One region of the Anaerostipes sp. CAG:276 genome, then DNA from elsewhere that is predicted to be linked to it. Evidence: predicted binding sites of a transcription regulator. Region 1 holds the regulator's gene; each other region holds the start of a gene.
The links. The regulator Rex, encoded in region 1, represses fermentation and respiration genes when NADH is low (regulators of the CRP and FNR family bind a similar motif). The targets are predictions, from matches to a motif close to ATTGTTAANTANTTAACAAT.
Positions count from the first base shown of each region.

Region 2: QVP35_RS10715 (enoyl-CoA hydratase-related protein) is a predicted target of Rex. The motif match lies at 1,839-1,858, and genes of this name have one in related genera.
Region 3: QVP35_RS04785 (4Fe-4S dicluster domain-containing protein) is a predicted target of Rex. The motif match lies at 1,724-1,743, and genes of this name have one in related genera.
Region 4: rsxC (electron transport complex subunit RsxC) is a predicted target of Rex. The motif match lies at 1,560-1,579, and genes of this name have one in related genera.

Region 1 covers NZ_FR889177.1:30,283-33,442, reverse strand. The annotation lists gene QVP35_RS02760 (ABC-F family ATP-binding cassette domain-containing protein) at 1-1,518, opposite strand, end outside; gene QVP35_RS02755 (redox-sensing transcriptional repressor Rex) at 1,671-2,330, shown strand; gene acpS (holo-ACP synthase) at 2,347-2,709, shown strand; gene QVP35_RS02745 (bifunctional ADP-dependent NAD(P)H-hydrate dehydratase/NAD(P)H-hydrate epimerase) at 2,706-3,160, shown strand, end outside.
Region 2 covers NZ_FR889197.1:23,676-26,835, reverse strand. The annotation lists gene QVP35_RS10720 (acyl CoA:acetate/3-ketoacid CoA transferase) at 1-910, opposite strand, end outside; gene QVP35_RS10715 (enoyl-CoA hydratase-related protein) at 932-1,708, opposite strand; gene QVP35_RS10710 (acyl-CoA dehydrogenase family protein) at 2,017-3,159, shown strand.
Region 3 covers NZ_FR889180.1:20,803-23,962, reverse strand. The annotation lists gene QVP35_RS04795 (pyruvate carboxylase) at 1-899, shown strand, start outside; gene QVP35_RS04790 (ClpP family protease) at 980-1,630, shown strand; gene QVP35_RS04785 (4Fe-4S dicluster domain-containing protein) at 1,760-3,160, shown strand, end outside.
Region 4 covers NZ_FR889172.1:10,314-13,473, reverse strand. The annotation lists gene proB (glutamate 5-kinase) at 1-17, shown strand, start outside; gene QVP35_RS01165 (DUF896 domain-containing protein) at 39-248, shown strand; gene QVP35_RS01160 (glutamate-5-semialdehyde dehydrogenase) at 272-1,513, shown strand; gene rsxC (electron transport complex subunit RsxC) at 1,771-3,087, shown strand; partial or broken gene QVP35_RS01150 (RnfABCDGE type electron transport complex subunit D) at 3,101-3,160, shown strand, end outside.

The sequences.
Region 1 (3,160 bases):
CTTGTTGATAAAATAGCGGTCGTGAGACACGTAAAGAACCGTGCCTGTGTACTGGGACAGGGCGGATTCCAGGATTTCTTTGGAGTGAATGTCCAGGTGGTTGGTAGGCTCATCAAGAATCAGAAAATTGGCATGGGAAAGCATAAGTTTCGCAAGAGATACCCGTCCCTTTTCACCGCCGCTTAAGGAAGAAACAAGTTTAAAGACATCTTCTCCTTTAAAAAGGAAAGCAGCCAGTGTATTTCTGATTTTTGTGTTGGTCAGTTCCGGAAAGGAATCAGATATCTCCTCGAAGATTGTCTTATCCGGATGCAGGTTGTCCTGTGCCTGATCGTAATATCCGATGGAAACTTGGGAACCGAGCTTAATCAGTCCTTTGTTTTTGGCAATTTGTTTGCAGATGATTTTTAACATCGTAGTCTTGCCGGTTCCGTTGGCGCCGATCAATGCCACGCGCTCACCGCGAAATATTTCAAAATTTATATCGGAAAACAGCATATGCGGCCCGAAACTTTTTTCCAGATGTTCCACCGTTAAGACATCGTTTCCGCTGATCACCGACGGTTCGATGGCAAAGCGCATTTTTCCGTCGACTTCCACAGGCTTTTCGATCACATCAATTTTGTTCAGCATCTTTTCACGGCTCTCGGCCCGGCGGATGGATTTTTCCCGGTTAAATTGTTTTAGTTTTTCAATGACCGCCTTCTGGTGACGGATCTCCTGCTGCTGGTTTTCGTACTCCTTCAAGCGGATTGCCTTTACCTGATCCCTTTTTTTAATAAAAGAAGTGTAGTTGCCGTCAAAGAGCATCGCGTGACCCGACTCAATCTCCATGACTTTGTTGACGATCTTGTCCAGGAAATACCGGTCATGGGAGACCAGGATGACAGCGCCCTCATAGTGGCTTAAATAGGTTTCCAGCCACTGGATCGAATCTACATCCAAATGGTTGGTAGGCTCATCCAGGAGAAGGATCTCTGGCTTCATCAGCAGGAGTTTTCCGAGAGCGACCCTTGTCTTTTGTCCTCCGGACAGAGTCTCGATTTTTTTTTGAAAATCTTCCTCTTGAAACCCGAGTCCTTTTAAGATTCCTGTGATCTCACTTTTATAAGCAAAACCGTTTTTCTGTTCAAATAAATGAGTGGCCCTGGTGTATTCCTCCATCTTTTCTTCGAGCTCTGTGCCGCTTAAATGCTTCATCATATGCTCCAGAGAGCGGAGTTTTTTGTCCAGTTCGATCACATCCTGTTTTATGGTCAAAAGCTCTTCATAAATGGTGCGGGAAGAAGTATGGTCCTGATGCTGTGCGAGATAGCCGATATCGGCGTCCTTCTTTTTGTGGATCTCCCCGTCATCGGGTGTCATCTGATCCATGATGATCTTGAGCAGGGTGGACTTTCCGGCACCGTTTAAGCCGATGACGGCAAGCCGGTCCTTTTCATTGATATGAAAGGAAATTCCTTTCAGGACTTCCTGGTCGACAAATGTTTTATGTATATTCTGACAAGATAAAACCATAGTGCACTCCTTCAAAATTTCTAAGCTGTAAAAATTCTTTATAAGCATAACATAATTTCTGAAAAAACGCACTGAAAAGTTTGACAGATATTAGACAATCTTATATAATTTATTTAATTTGAGTAGTTAATAAAATAAGTGGGAGGGTAATAATGTCATCAATGGATAAGAATATATCACCGGCAGTTATAAAGAGATTACCTAGATATTACCGTTATTTGGGGGCTTTGAAAGCAAAAAATATTACGAGGATCTCATCCAAAGAGCTGAGCGAGAGGATGAAAGTAACTGCATCCCAGATCCGGCAGGACCTGAATAATTTTGGAGGTTTCGGGCAGCAAGGATACGGCTACAATGTAGAAAATCTTTACGTGGAGATCGGAAAGATTCTGGGACTTGACAAAAGCAATCAGATGATCATCGTTGGTGCCGGCAATCTGGGGCAGGCATTGGCTAATTATCAGGATTTTAACAATAACAGCATTGGTTTTCAGGTGATTGCGCTGTTCGATGTGAATCCGAAGCTGATCGGCATCACGGTGCACGGAGTGGAAGTGCACGATATTGACGATATGGAAGAGTTTATAAAGAATCATGAGATCAAGATTGCAGCCCTCACGCTTCCGCAGGACCAGGCGCCGAAGATTGCCAAAGATCTTGTGTCGTGGGGCATCAAAGGATTTTGGAACTTTGCCCCTGTGGATCTCACGCTGCCGGACAGTGTGACCGTGGAGAATGTCCATTTGGCAGAAAGCCTCATGACGCTGACTTACAATATTCACAGCAGGGAAGACAGCGAAGGCGCGGAGTAAAGACGGGAGGAACGCCATGATTGTCGGTATAGGAACTGACCTGATAGAAATCGGGCGGGTACAGAAGATGGTGGAGAGAAAGAACCGCCTGAGCCGGATTTTTTCAGAAGAGGAACTGGCATGCGCAGGTTTAAACAGTACGACTCTTGCTGGTAATTTTGCAGTTAAAGAAGCCGTTTCCAAGGTATTTGGAACCGGCTTCTTCGGATTGGAGCCCTATGAGATCGGAGTGTTTCGGAATTCAAAAGGAGCACCTTATGTGAAACTCACAGGCAGAGCCGAAAAAATGGCATCAGATAGGAAGATTACGAAATTTCATGTGTCGGTTACGAACACAGGGGGGCTGGCACAGGCTTTTGTCATAGGAGAGTGTCTATGAAATATGTTTTAAAAAATCAGGAAATGCAGGATGTTGATAAGGAGACCATACAGAAGATAGGGATTCCTGGCCTGGTGCTGATGGAGAGGGCCAGCGAAAAAATTGCCCGAAGGCTCATGGAAACAGTCAGAAAAAATAACAGGATTCTTTCTGTGGCAGGATGCGGAAATAACGGGGGAGATGCGCTGGCTGCGGCCAGAATCCTTCTGGAAGAAGGGTATTCAGTGGATTTTACAGTCGTAGGGGATCTGTCTCAGGCATCCGCAGACTTAAAGACGCAGTACGATATCCTTGCACGGCTTGGATATGAGCAAAAAGAAGAGATAGATTATAAGGATTATGACTGGATTTTGGAAGGACTGTTTGGCGTAGGCCTTTCCAGAGAGGTATCGGGGACATACCGTACTGCTGTGGAAAGGATTAATGGAAGCGGAGCTAAAGTCATGTCAGT
Region 2 (3,160 bases), on a different contig from region 1:
GAATACCGATTCCTAAGTTGACCACGGTATTTTCCGTCAGTTCCATGGCAGCTCTCCGGCCGATGATCTTTTTTGCGGAAAGAGGAGGATATTCAAGGCTGCTTAAAGGAATACGGAAGTCTCCGGTCATTGCACCGTCATAGTCACATCCTACACACTGTTCGTGGTCTTGCATATTTTCCACTTCCACGACTGCATCCACATAGATTCCGGGGATCTTGACTAATTTTGGATCTAAGGTACCGTCTGCGACGACCTTTTCCACCTGCACCACAACTTTTCCGCCGCTGTTCTTCACTGCCTGAGCCATGGTTGTGACTTCTGTTGTACAGCATTCATGGGAAAGTGTCACGTTGCCGTGCTCGTCAGCATATGTACCCCGGATGAATCCGATGTTCAGCGGAAAAGATTTATATAGTAATTTATCTTCTCCTAAGATTTCTACCACATCTACGATGTCCTCGGTCGTAATGTCATTTAATTTGCCGCCTTCAATGCGCGGGTCGGCAAATGTATTTAATCCCACATGAGTGATCACGCCGGGTTTGTGACCGGCGATGGCACGGTAGAGCTGTGCCAGAGTGCCCTGCGGCAGATTGTATCCTTCAATTTTGTTATCAAGGACCAGCTGTCCAAGCGTCGGGACCATGTTCCAGTGTCCGCCGATGACACGTTTGGTCATTCCTTCGTGGGCAAAATGATCCGCACCGCTTCCGTCACGGTTTCCCTGGGCAGCAGCGTAAAATAAAGTCAGGTTTTTCGGAGAACCGGTTTCCAAAAATCTTTTTTCCAGAGCTTTTGTAAGGGCTTCCGGCATTCCGCTGGCAACAAATCCGCTGGTAGTGACGGTTGTATTATCTTCTACCAGGGCAGCGGCCTGATCTGCTGTAATAATCTTAACTTTTCCCATAGTTTTTCTCCTTCATTTATTTTAGAAATCTTTTAAATCTGCTTTGCGTTTTTCAAGAAATGCAGTCATACCTTCTTTTTTATCTTCCGTAGAAAATGCGAGTCCGAATAAATCTGCTTCTAATGTAAGTCCGCTGCTTAAATCGGTGTCCATGCCTGTGTTGATCGCTTCTTTTGCAAGAGAGATTGCATAGCTTCCTTTGGACATGATCTTAGCTGCCATCTTTTTGCAGTAATCAATCAGTTCTGCCTGAGGAACTACCTTGTTTGCAAGTCCGATCCTGTAAGCTTCTTCGGCGTCGATCTGGTCACAGGTAAAGATAAGTTCTTTTGCACGTCCTTTTCCGACTAAGCGGGAGAGACGCTGTGTTCCTCCGAATCCCGGGAGGATTCCGAGTCCTGTTTCCGGCTGTGCGAATCTTGCATTTTCTGCGGCTACACGGATATCACAGGCCATGGAGATCTCACATCCGCCTCCGAGAGCATATCCGTTGACAGCGGCGATCGTTACCTGAGGCATTGTCTCTAATTTAAGGAATGCTTCCTTTGCCAGCAGACCCATCTGTCTTCCTTCCGCAGGAGTGGCATTGACCATTTCAGAAATATCGGCTCCGGCTACAAATGATTTTTCTCCTGATCCTGTAAGGATAACGACTCTGATGTCCTTGCGGCGGGAGATCTCGGAAAAGCACTGGTCTAATTCTGCTAATGTCTCACTGTTTAAGGCATTTAAAGATTTTGGTCTGTTGATTGTAACTACTGCGATCTCGTTTTCTACTTCCATTAATAAATTGTTCATTCTAAATCCTCCTTGAAATGACATATACATTACACTTAATCAGCTCTTGTTAGAAAATTAACATATTGGCGTGCAAATATTTAGGATACAAAATATTATTTATGCTTCTAATATGGACTATATTTGCGTGTTTGTCAATGGTTTATCAATATATTTTATTTAAATTGTATAATTCTATAAAAGATTATAAAAGTTTATTGACAATATGCACAAGAGGTGATATATTTAGCTTACAAAATATTAGTATGCAAATATAAGGAAACAAAATGGTAAATTTATGTTAAGTTTGGTGAAAGGAGTGATTATTTATGAATTTTGAATTAACGGAACAGCAGGCAGCCATTCAGGAGACAGCAAGAAACTTTGCTCAGACAGAGTTACAGCCGGGAGTGCTCGAGAGAGATGCCAACAGTGAATTTCCGGTAGATCTCTATAAGAAGATGGGAGAACTGGGACTGATCGGACTTCCTTATCCGAAAGAAGTCGGAGGCCAGGGAGCCGATTACCTGTCTTATGTATTGGCAGTGGAGGAGATCTCTAAAGTAGATGCTTCTGTGGGTATTTCTTATTCTGTATCCACTTCTTTATATGGAGGAAGCATCATGAACTCTGACGCTCCGGTCGAGAAAAAGAATGAATTTCTGGCGCCGGTATTGTCCGGACAGCACTTCGGATCTTTCGGACTCACGGAACCAAATGCGGGATCTGATGCGGGCGGATGTGTAACCGTTGCTGAAAAAGACGGGGATGAGTACATATTAAACGGTATGAAGTGTTTCAATACGAATGGACCTTTAGCCGATTATACGGCAGTATATGCCCTGACGGAACCTGAGAAAAAAGCCAAGGGACTGTCCTGTTTCGTGGTGAAGAAAGGAACTCCCGGATTTTCAGTGGGCAAAGTGGAAGACAAGATGGGAATCCGTTCCGCACAGGTTTCAGAGATGATCCTGGAAAATGTACGGGTGCCGGCAGAAAATATGATCGTTCCTTCCGGAGACGGATTTAAACTGGCTATGAAGACTCTGGACGGAGGCCGTATCGGTGTTGCCGCACAGGGACTTGGAATTGCAGAAGGTGCATTTGAGATTGCAAAAGAATACTTAAAGACGAGAGAGCAGTTCGGCAAACCATTATACAGGAACCAGTATCTTGCATTTAAGATGGCGGAACTTGAAATGGAAATTGATGCCGCAAAACTCATGCTTTATAAGGCTGCTGCCGACAAACAGGAAGGAAGACGATATTCTATTCCGGCCGCAAAGGCAAAATACCTCTGTACAGAGGCGGCAATGCATGTGACAACAGAGGCGGTGCAGATGCTGGGCGGAAACGGTTATATGAAGGGATACCATGTAGAGCGCATGATGAGAGACGCCAAGATTACTCAGATCTACGAGGGAACCAATGAAATCCAGAAGCTGGTTGTGAGCGGAGCGATTTTCAGATAGT
Region 3 (3,160 bases), on a different contig from region 1:
TCAAGAGTCTGTACAAAGATGCCAATGATCTGCTTGGAAATATTGTAAAAGTTACGCCTTCCTCTAAAGTCGTCGGAGACTTTGCCATCTTTATGTTTAAAAACGGTCTGACCAAAGAAAATATTCTGACAGAGGGCAGAGGATTATCTTATCCTGATTCCGTAGTCGAATATTTTGAAGGAATGATCGGACAGCCGGAAGGCGGATTCCCGAAAGAACTTCAGGCTATCGTGCTGAAAGGCAAAGAGCCGATCACCGTCCGTCCGGGAAGCCTGATTCCTCCGGAAGATTTCGATCAGATCAAGAAAGGGCTCAAAGAGTTCTTTTATATTGATACAATGGAAGACGAAAAGACGCTTCACCGCAAAGCCATCAGCTATGCGATGTATCCGAAAGTATATGAGGATTACTGCAGACATTTTGAGGCTTACAATGACGTCACAAGGCTGGAAAGCCATGTGTATTTCTACGGGCTGAGAAAGGGTGAGGAGACGACACTGACCATCGGAGAAGGAAAAGATTTGATCATCAAGTTTGTGGATATGTCAGAACCCGATGAGAACGGATACCGTCTGCTGGAATTCGAGGTCAACGGTTCCATGCGTGAAGTGAAGATCTTAGACCGCAACCTGGAAGTCAAGGCCGACCACAGGATCAAAGCGGATAAGAGCAATCCGGGACATTTAGGCTCAACAATTCCTGGAACCGTCGGAAAAGTCCTCGTAAAAGAGGGAGATCCGGTAACTGTGAATATGCCGCTTCTTACCGTGGAAGCAATGAAGATGGAAACCACCGTCGTATCCAAAGTTAACGGAAAGGTGGATAAGATCTACGTTAATGAAGGCGAACAGGTCAATCAGGAAGATCTGCTTGTATCTTTTGAAATCGAAGAAGAATAATCTTACTCATAATGACAGACAATAAAAGGGAGAAGCACTGCGCTTCTTCCTTTTTATTAAATCAAAGTGAGGATTTCGATATGAATGAAGATCAAAGAAATGAGATAAGAGATACCGGAGAACTGGACCTGGGCGGGATTCATGTCATGACGGTCATAGGAGAGATCGAGGGGCATCAGCTGTCCCCGCAGAACTCCAAGACAACCAAATATGAGCATATGATCCCTGCGCTTGCCAAAGCAGAGTACTCTGACGATATCAAGGGGATACTGATTCTGCTCAATACGGTTGGAGGGGATGTGGAATGTGGGCTTGCCCTTGCGGAAATGATTGCTTCCCTGAGTAAACCAACGGTAACGCTTGTATTGGGAGGGAGCCATTCCATCGGAGTGCCTCTTGCAGTCTCTTCTGACTATTCATTTATTGTTAAAAGTGCAACAATGATGATCCATCCGGTGCGCTCCAGCGGAACCTTCATCGGTGTGCTTCAAAGCTACCGTAATATTGAGAAGATTCAGGACCGTATTACCAGATTCATCAGCGATCACTCTGACATTGCGGAGGATAAGGTGGAAGAACTGATGCTGCACATCGGAGAACAGGTGAAAGACGCAGGAACCGTACTTGAGGGAGAACAGGCGGTGGAACTGGGCCTGATCAATGAAATCGGGGGCATGAGCGAGGCCTTTGCAAAGCTTAAGGAACTCATACAAAATACCTCGGAAAACTGAGAAAAAACCGGGGGTTCCGGTGTACAGAATAAAGTACAAAAAAAGCAAAAAAATCCTTTAATTTCGGGTAAAAGTAGTGTAGAATGATAATAGATTGTTTTTATTTTAACGAACATTAAAGGAGGAGCTATGAGAGGAATTGAGACCCCGGTCCGAGAGATCAGAAAAAAGGTATTTACAGAGATTGCTAAATTTGCCTATGAACAAAGAGACCTTGAAGAAATCGAGGATCTGCCGTACGAATTAGTGAAAGGTGAGCTGCCGACATACCGCGACAGTATTTATCGTGAAAGGGCAGTGGTAGGAGAGAGAATCCGTCTTGCCATGGGGATGTCTTTAAGACCTGCTGATAAGCCTGCAAGAATAACAAAAGGAATCAAACAGAGCAACATTGCTGAAAAATACTACGAGCCGCCGCTTCTGCAGGTGATCCCGGCAGCATGCAACGCCTGCAAGGACAGAGCATTCATTGTAGGAGGAGAGTGTCAGGGATGTATGGCACATCCATGTATGGAAGTATGTCCGAAAAATGCAATCAGTTTTGTGGACGGATATTCCTACATTGATCAGGAAAAGTGCATTAAGTGCGGACAGTGCCAGAAAGTATGCCCATACAGTGCGATCCATGAGAGAAAAAGGCCGTGTGAAGTAGCCTGTGGCGTGGGAGCGATCGAGACTGATTATGCAGGACGTGCTACCATTAATCCTGACAAATGTGTATCCTGCGGCATGTGCATGGTCAACTGTCCGTTTGGAGCCATTGCAGACAAGTCACAGATCTACCAGCTGATCAAAGCCATGAATGAAGGCAACGAAGTCATCGCCATCCTGGCCCCTGCTTTTGTTGGACAGTTTGGGCCGAAGGCAACCCCTGCCAAGGTGAAGGCCGCACTGCTGGAGATCGGATTTGCCGACGTATGGGAAGTGGCAGTGGGAGCGGATGCAGGTGCCCTGGAAGAAGCGGATCACTATGCACATGGAGTTGCTACAGGAGAGGTGCCGTTCCTTTTGACCTCCTGCTGTCCGTCCTGGTCTATGCTCGGGAAAAAGTACTTCCCTGAACTGATCGACCAGATTTCAAATTCACTGACCCCGATGGTGGCGACAGCCAGAGCCGCAAGACAGACCAACAAGAACGCAAAAATCGTATTCGTCGGTCCTTGTGTGGCTAAAAAACTGGAAGCTTCCAGAAAGTCTGTCAGAAGTGAAGTGGATTTTGTCATTACATTTGAAGAATTGGACGGCATGTTTACCGCCAAGGATATTGATTTCAGTACTTACGACAAGGAAGTCGAGATGAACGATGCGTTCGGTGCAGGACGCGGATATGCAGTCGCAAGCGGTGTTGCCGCGGCTATTGAAGCATGCGTAAAAGAATACCATCCGGGAGTGGATGTGAAGATTGACCATGTGGAAGGACTCGCAGAATGCAAGAAGATGCTTCTTCAGGCAAAAGCCGGCAAGAAGAACGGGTACCTGATCGAAGGAATGGGATGTCCGGGAGGATGCGTTGCCGGAGCCGGAACCAAT
Region 4 (3,160 bases), on a different contig from region 1:
CGTATTTAAACTCATAATTCAGACTGGAAAGGAATAGTATGAACGAAGACAAGATTAGAAGAATCAATGAATTATATCATCTGGAAAAGTCCGTCGGGCTTTCAGAGAAGGAAAAGAAGGAGCAGAAGAAGCTTCGAGAAGAATATATACAGTCTGTCCGGGCAAATCTGCGCGGCCAGCTGAATCATATCAGCATAAAGAATGAGGACGGAAGCGTGACTCCGCTGAAGCCAAAGGGAAAGCATTGAGATAAAATAGCAGGGAGGTTGTTATGTTAGAACAATTAGGAAGACAGGCAAAAGAAGCGTCGGTCGTTCTGGCGCAGGTATCCATGAATGACAAAAACGAGCTGCTCAGGGAAGCGGCAGACCAGCTTGTGACAAATCAGAATTATATTCTTTCGGAGAATGTGAAAGACGTGAAAGCTGCCATGGAGCGCGGGATGTCAGAGGCACTGGTGGACCGGCTGACTTTGACGGTAGACAGGATCGAAGGCATGGCAGAAGGACTCAGACAGGTGGCGGATCTGGAAGATCCCATTGGGGCAGTCACTGAGATGAAGCCCAATAAAAGCGGACTGCTGATCGGAAAGAAAGTCGTTCCTCTGGGTGTTGTAGGAATCATCTATGAATCCCGGCCCAATGTTACTGCGGATGCGTTTGCTCTCTGCTTTAAAACAGGAAACGCCTGTCTGCTCCGCGGCGGAAGCGATGCCATTCACTCCAATCTCGCGATTGCGAAAGTTCTCCAGGAATCTTTAGACAAGAAAAAGATGCCGGTATTCAGCATCCAGCTCCTGGAAGATACCAGCCGTGAAACTGCCACAAAGATGATGCAGATGACGGAATATATTGATGTCCTTATTCCAAGAGGAGGAGCCGGACTGATCCGGAGCGTCGTGAAAAACAGCACAGTTCCCGTGATTGAGACGGGAACCGGAAACTGCCACACTTACATCGATCAGTATGCAGATCCGAAAATGGCTGTCGACATCGTGGTCAACGCAAAGACTCAAAGGCTCGGAACCTGCAATACATGTGAGTCTCTGGTCATACATAAAGATGTTGTACAGACCCATCTTCCGGCTATCGTAGAGGCTCTGCTCCAAAAGGGAGTGCAGGTCAGAGGAGACGAGAGAGTCATGGCAGTCAGTGACCGGGTGATGAAAGCGGCGGAAGAAGACTGGGGCACGGAATATCTGGATGCTGTTATCTCGATAAAGGTTGTGGACAGCTTTGATGAGGCGGTAGAACATATCAACCGCTACAACACAAAACATTCCGAGGCGATCGTCACAGATTCCTATTCTCATGCCCAGGAGTTTCTGGAGAAGATCGACGCGGCTGCGGTCTATGTGAATGCTTCCACGAGGTTCACAGACGGATTCGAGTTCGGCTTTGGTGCAGAGATCGGAATCAGCACTCAAAAGATTCACGCAAGGGGACCTATGGGACTCGATGCACTGACGACTACCAAATTTATTATTTATGGCAATGGACAGATCAGGCATTAGATAAAACTTCAAAGAGGGAGTTCTCAGAATCGGGGACTCCTTTTAGATTGACAATTAATTCACATATAGAACCCGGCATTGTTTCTTTTTCTGTGCAAAAAGTTGAATAAAGTGAAAGAATGAAAAGATTTTAGTGAGATGTATGTTATTTTGTGGGATTTCGTTTGTGAAAAAAATGTCGAAAGTTGATTTTGCATGCTAAACAATTTATCATTAAAGATATGGAAATTTAAGAAAAGAGAAAGGAAGGCTTAAAAATGGCATTGTTTACATTTAGCGGCGGAGTTCATCCGGATGACGGGAAAGAATACGCAAAAAATTCCCCGATCACCGAATATCTGCCGAAAGGAGATGTTGTTTTACCTGTCGGCCAGCACATCGGGGCACCTGCGAAACCGATCGTACAAAAAGGTGATCAGGTACTGGCGGGACAGAAGGTTGCAGAGGCAGGCGGTTTTGTGTCAGCCAATATTTACAGCTCTGTTTCGGGTACGGTGAAAGCGATTGAGCCGAGAGTGACTCCCGCCGGAGCGAAAGTAAATGCGATTGTAATAGAAAACGACGGAGAATTCAAAGAAGCGGAGTTTCAGGCAAAGCCGTATCAGGATATGACCAGAGACGAGGTTCTCGCTGCGATCAAAGACGCAGGAATCGTCGGACTCGGAGGAGCAGGTTTCCCTACTCATGTGAAGCTGGCTCCGAAAGATCCGGATGCCATCGAGTACATCATTGTCAATGGTGCGGAGTGTGAGCCTTACATAACCGGAGATTACAGGATCATGATGGAGACTCCGGAAGTCCTCGTGGAAGGGCTGAACATTGTTCTGGACTTATTCCCGAAAGCAAAAGGGATCATCGCAGTGGAAGATAATAAAAAAGATGCCATTGCAAAAGTCAGCGATTGTGTCAAAGGGGATGCAAGGATTTCGGTTGCGGAGCTGAAGACAAAATATCCGCAGGGAGCAGAGCGTTCCCTGATCTATGCGACAACGGGAAGAGCCATCAATTCCAGCATGCTTCCGGCAGATGCAGGATGTATTGTGGACAACGTGGCAACAATTGTTGCTGTGAAGGACGCAGTAAAAGAAGGGAAACCTTTATTTCAGCGTGTTGTGACAGTGACAGGAGACGCCATAGAAAGTCCGAAGAATCTTTTAGTGCGCACCGGAACGAATGTCAGCGAGCTGATCGAAGCAGCCGGCGGATTTAAGGGGCAGCCTGAAAAGGTGATTTCCGGAGGTCCGATGATGGGAATGGCTATGTTTACTACTGATGTTCCGGCAGTCAAAACATTTTCTTCTCTGCTGGCATTTACAAAGGACCCGGTGTCTGCCGTAGAGCCGAGCAACTGTATCAACTGCGGGCGATGTGTCAGCGTCTGTCCTCAGAAGTTAATGCCGGCGAGACTGTCCGTACTGGCAGATAACAATAACTTTGAAGCATTTGAAGCTCTCCATGGCGATGAGTGTGTGGAATGCGGATGCTGTTCTTTTATCTGTCCGGCGAAGAGAAACCTGGCACAGTCAATGAAGACAGGACGCAAACAGGTCTTGGCAAATCGTAGAAAGAAGTAAAGGAGAGGTACATATGAACGAAACATTATATCGTGTTTCAGCAAACCCGCACGTAAGGGACAAAAGCTCAACA